DNA from 2 places in the Rheinheimera sp. ATLC3 genome. Region 1 is predicted to be linked to the other one. Evidence: riboswitches for the same ligand, from Rfam matches in the RefSeq annotation. Region 1 holds a riboswitch; the other holds the start of a gene.
What was found. Region 1 has a riboswitch for cyclic di-GMP ahead of AC5SV9_RS12405 (OmpA family protein). Riboswitches for the same ligand answer to the same signal wherever they lie in the genome.
Positions count from the first base shown of each region.

Region 2: linked by a shared signal. The riboswitch ahead of AC5SV9_RS09600 (hypothetical protein) and the one ahead of AC5SV9_RS12405 (OmpA family protein) in region 1 are both predicted to bind cyclic di-GMP.

Region 1 is NZ_CM182103.1:2,664,674-2,669,481, reverse strand. Features, by position in the region: gene fliE (flagellar hook-basal body complex protein FliE) at 1-221, opposite strand, end outside; gene AC5SV9_RS12410 (sigma-54-dependent transcriptional regulator) at 229-1,542, opposite strand; gene AC5SV9_RS12405 (OmpA family protein) at 1,560-2,405, opposite strand; cyclic di-GMP riboswitch class I at 2,552-2,641, opposite strand; gene flhA (flagellar biosynthesis protein FlhA) at 2,943-4,808, opposite strand, start outside.
Region 2 is NZ_CM182103.1:2,073,971-2,078,778, reverse strand. Features, by position in the region: gene AC5SV9_RS09610 (ABC transporter ATP-binding protein) at 1-879, shown strand, start outside; gene AC5SV9_RS09605 (ABC transporter permease) at 876-1,637, shown strand; cyclic di-GMP riboswitch class I at 1,761-1,854, shown strand; gene AC5SV9_RS09600 (hypothetical protein) at 2,083-3,435, shown strand; gene AC5SV9_RS09595 (hypothetical protein) at 3,516-4,616, shown strand; gene AC5SV9_RS09590 (hypothetical protein) at 4,649-4,808, opposite strand, start outside.

The sequences.
Region 1 (4,808 bases):
ATGGCGCCAATCACATCGTCACTGCTGCCGGTATCAACCGCCGTCATCATGTCTGCGGCAATATTCTGCTGTTGATTGATGTTGCGGATCACGGCAGAAAAGTCTTCGCTGATACCAACGCTATTGCTGGCGGGCGCTATGCGCTCACTGCTGGCAGTTTGTTGTAACCTGGTCATCATTTCCAGCATCTGGCTCTGGCTGTCTATTGGTGAAATCATCATAAAATCCTTAAGAAGCTAATGCGTCAATGTCGACACCATGCTCACGCATGGCAGCCAGTTTGTAACGTAGTGCACGGGTACTGACACCCAGTGCTTCTGCGGTACGGGTACGGTGGCCGTTAAATTTCTGCAGCAAATCCAGAATGTAATCAAACTCAGCATTCTGTTTGCTTTGCTTGAGCAGGCTGGCACAAATGGCCGCTGCCTGCGGATGACAACGGGGTAAATTCAGATCTGCAACCTGCAGCTCGATACCCCGGGCCATCACCAGCGCCCGCTGCATCACGTTTTCCAGCTCGCGCACATTGCCCGGCCAGTTGTACTGCAGCATTACGTCGGCAGCGTCCCGGCTTAAGCGGTACTTACCGTTGCCGTATTTGGTAATAAAAAAGTCTGCCAGTGGCAAAATATCATCCCGCCTTTCGCGCAGCGCCGGCCAGCTCAGTGGCAAAACGTCCAGGCGGTAAAATAAATCCTCGCGGAACAAGCCTTGCTCTACCTGACTGCGCAGGTTCTTATTGCTGGCGGCAATGACACGGATATCCAGCTTAATGCGGCTATTGCTGCCCAGACGCTCTACCTCTCGCTCCTGCAACACACGCAGTAACTTCGCTTGCAAGGGCAGCGGCAACTCAGAAATTTCATCCAGTAAGATGCTGCCGCCATTGGCTGCTTCGAACTTACCGATTTGCTGATTCACTGCGCCGGTAAAAGCGCCTTTGTTGTGACCAAACAGCATAGCCTCCAGCATATGCTCCGGAATAGCAGCGCAATTTACCGCGACAAAAGGCTGGTCTGCACGGTCTGATGCCTGATGAATAAAACGCGCCAGCCGCTCTTTACCGGTACCGGATTCCCCCAGGATCAGCACGCTGGCTTCAGTTTGCGCGGCGCGGTTGGCCAACTGCAAAATCTGCCGGCTGGCGTGCGACACTGCCACCAGATCTTTTAACCCCGCGCTCATGGCAGTGGCGTTACGCACTGAGGTTTTTACCTGAGACGCAAAAAAAGGTTTAAGTAAATAATCAATAGCGCCGCTTTGTAAGGTTTCAGACGCCAGCGCACTTTGGTTTGAGTCAACCATGCTGATAATTTGCGCCCCCGGCAGCTTACGGTGTACCAGAGCAACCAGATCCGGTAACGCCATTTGCGCCATAGCACTGTCGATAAAAACCAGTGCCGGTTTGTAATCCTGACACAGGCTGACAACCTGCGTCACATCAGCGGCATGTAGCAACTGGTATCCTTCAGCGCAGATGCACTGATGCACCTCATTACAGGGCGCTTGCTGCTCTATCCATAACACATAAGGTGATTTCATCGGGCGTCAGATCCTGCTCAGGAAGTGGTTCGGATTAACCGGATAGACACCCGGCGGTTAGATTGTTCGGCTTTGCCCTGCGCCGGCAACAGCGGATAGCGGTTACCGTGGGCTCTGATCTCCAGCATGCTGGCTTTTACCCCCAGCTCGATCAGTCTGGACGCCACTTCATCGGCACGCTCCTGCGACAACACACGGTTCGCTAAAGGGGTACCGACATCATCAGTGTGGCCATCGATCAGGATTTTTTTGATGCTGTTATCCAGCTGTAGATAGCGCGCCAGCTTCTGTAAGCTGGGTAATTGCTGGCGGTCAACCTGACGTTTACCGGAGGCAAAATAGATTTCGGTGTCGCGGGCCTGCTGCCAGGACAATGGTGACATTTGCGCAACACAGCCCTGAAACTTGTCCACTGCATCAGCGGCACGCACACTGGTCAGCACTAACTGCTGCTGTGCATCACCCAAATCAAACTGTAACCAGGCGCCTTGCTGCAGCTGATGCAGCAGCGGCAAAGCCGCTTGCAGAAAACTGACTTCGCTGTCCTGATATAACTCGGCAACGTACTGCTCTGCCGCAACGGCTTGTGTGGTTTGCCAGTCGGCAGGACGGGCCATCACGCTGACCTGCTGCAATTCTGAATGAGGCTGAGCCAGCGCCAGATTAAGCCGCAGTGGCTGACCAGGCTCCAGCGCGAAACTGACCTGCCCTAAACCCCTGACCTGTTGTTGTAACTGGCAATAAAAAGGATCGCTGTTAAGCTGCCATTTGGCCTGCTCTGCCGGTTGCGTCAGCAGTGCTGCCGTCGCCAGTGCCCCTGGCAGGCTGGCGCTTAACCACAAACTGAAAGACAATACAGACACCTTATACACCTTTTATTTTGTCATTACCCTCACGCCGGGCAAATCAGCCTGGCGCAGCAAAATAAAAAGCAAACGGCATAGAACAGCACAGGACACTGATGCTTTAGCCATAGTGAAACGGCTAACACCAGTGAATGGCGCTAAGCTAATGCGGCCCCGCTGTCGTAGCGTTTTAACACGCCGTAGACCGGAAGCTTTGCGTCCTGCCCTTTCGGTGCAGTTTGCCTTTTAATTGTCTTAACAAGCTCACAAATCCGACCAGATTTATGAACTGAAACTGAATAACACAAACGATATCGAAATTACGTTGGCTTAGCAAGAGTGTTTTTTAACAATATCTAATATGACGTTTAAAATCACATATTTGCAACTGCATATTTTTTCGCCAACCACTAACATAATTCCAACACTGCTCTGACCTGTTGTGCTTATAAACTGACTAAACAGTGAGAAAAACTGCAAAACTATTTAAACGAACACAGCAAGCCAGCTTGTATTGTCTCTGCATATTATGGCGCTATGATGACAGCCTGCGTGCTAGCCCAGCGCGCCGATAACATTTACCCGCAGATTCTCCGGAATTTCGTTATACGACAACACCGCCAGCGAGTTCTGGGTAAAAGTACGGGCATAGCGCGCCAGTAATGGCCTCAGCTGTGGGATCACCACCAGCGCCGGGGTATGGCCCTGCTGCTGCATCTGACTGCAAATCAGCGGCATATTGCGCTGGAATTGGCTCAGCAGGTTGGGGGCCACCGGGAAGCTGTCCAGTGTGACTTTGCCAGCCTGCATCGCCTGATTCAGCGCGCTTTGCAGCGTTTGCTCCAGCTTTTCATCCAGCGTAAAGGCGGCCAGTTCATCTTTGTCGCCACTGATTTGCCGCACCAACGCCCGCTGCAACGCACAGCGTACGTCTGAGGTTAACAGCAACGGGTCTTTCGTCACTTCGCTGCTATCGAGCAGGGTGCTGCCAATGGTTAAAATGTCGCCAAGGCTAACCTGCTCACGCAGTAGCAAGCGATACACTTTCAGCTGCACCGTGGCACTCAGCGCTTTATCCAGCGCTTCGGCCAGCACCGGCGCCACATTCGCCAGCCGTTTATTCAGCTGTTTTACATCTTCATAGACAAACAGCTCAGACAAATGCTCTTTAATCAGCTTACCGGCATGGGTCGCAATCACTGTGGCGAGATCAACAACCGAATAGCCCAGGTTCAGCGCTTTAGCGCGGCTGTTGGTATCTATCCACACCGCCTCCAGACCATAGGCCGGGTCTCGGGTAATTTCACCGTCCAGCTGGCCGTAGATTTCACCGGTATTCAGCGCCAGTAATTGCTGCGGGTTCAGCCGCCCCGACGCTACCGGCACGCCGGCGAGTTTGATACGGTATTCCTGCGGGTTTAGCTGCAGATTATCGCGCACCCTTACCTCTGGCAGTAAAAAGCCGCTTTGCTCTGATAGCGTTTTACGAATACCGCGCAGCGTTTGCACCAGTTCTTCGCCTTTTTCTTTGTCTGCCAGGTAAACCAGCCGGAACCCCAATTCAATCGACAGCCGATCCACATGGGGAATATCATCCCAGCCCAGTGTTTTTGGCGCTTGCGCGATGGTTTCAGTCAGTCGTTCCGCCTGAATAAGTTCGCCTTTATCCACGCTTTGCTGTAAGCGCCAGGCGACATAAATCAGTGGCAGACCAAAACCGATAAAAGCCATGGCCGGCATGCCGGGCACGGCACCGAGAATCAGCATAATGCCGCCGGTAGTCAGCAACACCCGTGGTGAGGCCAACAGCTGTCTACCGACCTCATCAGACATTTCGCCTTCATCGTTCATCCGGGTAACAATAATGGCCGCCGCAACCGCCAGCAGTAATGACGGGATTTGCGCGACTAAGCCATCACCTATCGTCAGCAGAGCGAAGCGTTGAAAGGCTTCCCCCATACTCAGGCCATGCTGGAACACGCCGATGCTGATACCACCCAGCAGGTTGATCACCAGAATGATCAGACCGGCAATAGCATCGCCACGGACAAACTTGGACGCACCGTCCATTGAGCCGTAAAAATCGGCCTCTCTTGCTACTTCTGACCGGCGATCTTTTGCCTGCTCCGGCCCAATCAAACCGGCGTTTAAGTCGGCATCTATTGCCATTTGTTTGCCGGGCAACGCATCCAGGGTAAAACGGGCAGCAACTTCTGAAATCCGCTCGCCACCTTTGGTAATCACTACAAAGTTTATCACCATCAGAATAACAAACACCACCATACCCACGACGTAATTGCCGCCGATAACCACCTCACCGAACGCCTGAATGACACGGCCGGCAACGTCAGAGCCTTCATGGCCGTGCAGTAACACCACCCGGGTTGAGGCAATATTCAGTGTCAGCCGCATCAGTGTCGC
Region 2 (4,808 bases), 590 kb from region 1:
GGTTTTCAGGCGCTGCAGAATGTGCAGTTAGAGATCCGGCGCGGCGAAATTTTTGCGCTTTTAGGGCCAAACGGTGCCGGTAAAACCACGTTAATCAGCATCATCTGCGGTATTGTCAATCCGGGCACTGGCACTGTGTTGGTTGATGGTCTGGATATTGTTAAACAATACCGGCAGGCCCGACAGCGGATCGGGCTGGTACCGCAGGAGTTGTCGGTCAGTATTTTTGAAACCGTCTGGGATACAGTTAGTTTCAGCCGGGGCTTATTTGGTAAACCGGCCGACCCCGCCTATTTACAGCAACTGCTAAAGGACTTGTCGCTGTGGGATAAAAAAGACAGCAAAATTATGGCGTTGTCTGGTGGCATGAAACGGCGGGTGTTAATTGCCAAGGCGTTGGCGCATCAGCCGCAGATCCTGTTTCTGGACGAACCCACTGCGGGTGTCGATGTTGAATTGCGCCGGGATATGTGGCAAATGATCCGCCGGCTGCGTGACAGTGGCGTGACTATTATTCTGACCACGCATTACATTGAAGAAGCAGAAGACATGGCTGATCGCATCGGCGTCATCCGGGCCGGTAAGCTGGTGCTGGTCGATGACAAAAGCAGCCTGATGCAAAAGCTGGGTAAAAAACAACTGCTCCTACAGTTGGTTGAACCGCTACCTGAAATTCCGCCTGCGCTGGCAGCGTACCAGTTGCAACTGTCTGCCGACAACAGGCAACTCATCTACACCTATGACGCACAGCAAGAGCAGGCCACCATTACTACCTTATTGCGTCAGCTCAATAGCTTAGGTGTAGAGTTCAGCGATTTGAATACCCGGGAAAGCTCACTGGAAGATATCTTTATTGGCCTGATCGGAGATGCAGCATGAACTTTTACGCTATCAAAGCTATTTACCTGTTCGAGCTGGCGCGTACCTGGCGTACTCTGATGCAGAGCATTGCCTCGCCGGTATTGTCTACATCGTTGTACTTTATCGTGTTTGGCTCAGCGATTGGTTCGAGAATGGTCGCTATTGACGGTATCAGCTATGGTGCCTTTATTGTACCCGGCCTTATCATGTTGACCGTACTGACGGAAAGCACCTCTAATGCTTCTTTTGGCATTTATATGCCAAAATTCTCTGGCACTATCTATGAGATTTTGTCGGCGCCGGTTTCAGCCATCGAAATTATCCTTGGTTATGTCGGGGCAGCTGCCAGCAAAGCTATTTTGCTTGGATTAATTATTCTGCTGACAGCAAGATTTTTCGTCGACTTCAGTATTGAACATCCGATATGGATGCTGGCATTTTTGGTGTTAACTGCCATTAGTTTTAGTTTATTCGGCTTTATTATCGGTGTGCTGGCAAACAGCTTTGAGCAACTGCAGATAGTACCGCTGATGGTGATTACACCGCTGACATTTTTAGGCGGCAGTTTTTACTCGATCAGCATGCTGCCGCCACTATGGCAGCAAATCACGCTGTTTAACCCGGTGGTGTATTTAATTAGCGGTTTTCGCTGGAGCTTTTATGGCGTGGCCGATGTTAACGTAGGCCTGAGCCTGGCGATGATTTTATTGTTTATGGCACTGTGTATCGGTGTGATCTGCTGGATTTTCCATACCGGCTATAAAGTTAAAACATAAAAGACATTGGAGATTAACATAGCTCGATAGAAACGCTCACGAATAAAAAGCTTGTTAAAATGTTAAATTTTGTATAACTTTTCAATTGTTAAGTCAGCATTTATTTTAATTGTGATTGCTGGTTTTTAAGAGGGGCAAACTGTTCCGAAAGGGCAGGACGCAAAGCCGCTGGTCTAAAAACTTTTACTCAAAGTGAATGATGGCAGTGGTTGCATTAGCTTAGCCGCATTTCTTTAATGTCTCGCATGGCGGTAATCTCACCGTTATCTGGTTATGTCTACTTATAAGCCTTTCTTTCCATCTATCGCATGGCGTAACCGGCATAGATGGCACGTTAATACGACACTAAAATTGTAAAAATACCAAGCTTGGGATTCCGGAGCTTCTTATTTATATCAGCCAGATATGAGATTAAAGCATTACGTTCTGCGAAAGGGAGAGAGATATGGTTCGTTATTTAAAACCGATTTTGTCGGCTTGTTTAAGTCTGTTGTTGCTAGCCTCATGCGCGCAAAGCAAAGCGCCGGAAAAAATGCCGACCTATCCGCATAGTGATATTGATATAAAATACTCAGTTAGACATTTTGAAGCCGACGTAACGCAATCTGTAGAAAAATTCACCGGAAACTATATTACTCAACAACAACTGGAAAGAATTGTACAAACGAGGTTTGTAAGTTTATTAAAAGAAAATAATCTTTTGGCATCTGACAGAGATATGAATGTAGTTGATTTGGATATATTTGTTGACTACTCGCGCCGTTTTGTTGGCGACGAAACACCTTTCCCTGCACCAAAATTGGTTGCGCCAATAATTTCATTACACGAAGCCAGTTACCTGGGGGATGTTGTGATCCGCCACAAAATAACCACAGGATTGGCGTTAAAAGATATATTTAATGGCCTGACTACCCATAATGTGGAGTTGGAATATAAGACGGCCGATGCGATTGCGAATAGCTTGTTACTGCGCTTAAAAAGTATAAATCAGTATGATAAAAATGCTTTTGCCGCCATGACCAGTGGTATGACACCTCAGCAGATTGAGAAAAAGCGGCAATACACCCCTAAGGTAGCGCTAACCACAGTAAAACCTGTTGGATTAACGACAGAACAATATTTACCTGAAGAGTTGATACAAGGGTACCTGAGTTCGCTAGCGCAGGGCGACACTGCTGCGCGTATCGCGGTATACAAACAGCTGATAGCTGAATGGGTCAATAGCACGGCAGTATATGATGTGATTAATGAAAGAGTGTTAGCTAACTATCAAAATACCACTGATATGGGTGAAATGATTTGGGCGATAAAAGCATTGGCATACTCAGGCTTGGAGCGTTACCGTTCAACGCTTGATACGGTGCTGCAAGGCAATACCCCGCCAAAATTACAAAATTATGTTGAAGACTATCTTAGCGCTATGGCTACCCGGATAGAGCAAGCTAGAGTGATCCATGATATATCAACTATGTCCCCGGAGCTTGATTGGCAAACTAACCAACTATTGAATATGTTGCGTAGCAGCGATGCTGACCTTCGACTCTATGCGGTAAAACAAATTTATAAACAGCATCTTACGAACGAAACGTTGTTAGACGAATTAAGCCGCATTTTACAACAGGAAGCCAAGATACCGCGCCACCGTTATGGCAAATTTGCAGATTTCCATGCCTGGAGTTGCCGGGTACTGGGGAGCTCGGGCAACAGTAAATACAAATCGGTACTGACAGATCTGGCTGAAAATGCTCACATGTACAAAGTGCGGGAATTTGCCGAGAAATTTGGTAAAAAACTCTAACCAGTCTTTACAAAAGATATTTTAAATCATTGGTTTCGGTTTTTATCTGATGAGCTATTGAAGCGTAAAGGGGAGAAGTGGTGTTGAAGTATTCATACTTGTTGGCGTTTTCTATCGTGCTCTTTTCATTGTCTGCATGTAGCTCAGGTAAAGTTGCTGCGCCAGCGCAACCGAATACAAGACTACAGCAGGCCGTTGCGTCAGAACCCAAGAAACCCAGGCTGAAGATAAATCACTCGGTACATATACTAACTTATGCTTCCGCATCACGTGATCGTTGTATGTCCGCATTTGACGAAGCTGGAATTTTGTTAAAAAAATTCTATGACGGCAGCCAGGAAAGCCTGAAGCAGGGATTGATAGAGAACCAAGAAAATATTCACGCTGAATTGATGAAAATTAAGGAAAAAGTTCAGAAAAACTCAGCTAAAACCGTGCCCCGTTTGACACAGTTACTAAAAAGCGACGATGCTTTTATTGCAAATATGGAGCAAGCTGTCGCTGCCTGTGACAATTCATTGTTGTCATTAATTGATATGGTTACCAGCGATACCGATGTTTTTCCAGCCGATGGTCAAGTTTTGCCTGCGGAAATTGTTAGCGAGCGTTATAACAGAATCGTGAATCCGCAATTAATTGCGTTGGAATTGCTTTATACATTCGAAGCTAATGAATATGCAGACTATGACGCTTGGTTGTCTGCACAGTATCAATTTGTTTTGATGATGCAGCATGTCTACAAAGAGTTGCAGATTGTTGCCAACGCTTTTTTTAACAATGGTGCGTTACCTGATGCTGCACATTATAAAGCTGCTCAGAGTAGCTTTGTTAATTTAAAAGCAAATGCAAAGACTGAACTCAGTATGTTGTCAGGCATGGAAATGCTACTAAAACTTGCTGCAGCGAACGCTCAGAAAGCTGAAATTGAGACATTAAAGAAAAAGGTAAACTTACAGAGTGAGTTTGATGCTGTTTTGGCAGATTTTGAACCAAGTTACATTACAATGCTTTCTGAATTATCGAAGAGTGACCCCGACGACAACATAGTTTTGGAATCATTGAACGTATTGCTTGTTTCTGTAATTGGCAATGAACTAACCAGAACAAGGTTCCGCAAGCAATATATGCAACGTTTGTTAAGTACATTGGACGCTGCCGTTAAACATAAAGAACAAGAATGACTTTTCTATATGCGAAATGGCCTTATTTGGGGTTAGTTAGTATCACCAATACTTTTATGCAGTAATGCAATCAATGTCGTTATTATTTTAGGTTCACGCCAGTACTGGTTATGCGACAACGGGTTCCAGCTGGCGGCCAGCCAGCCGAAAAAGCCACCTGCGGCATTTACTTCGATATCCGTAACCAGTGCT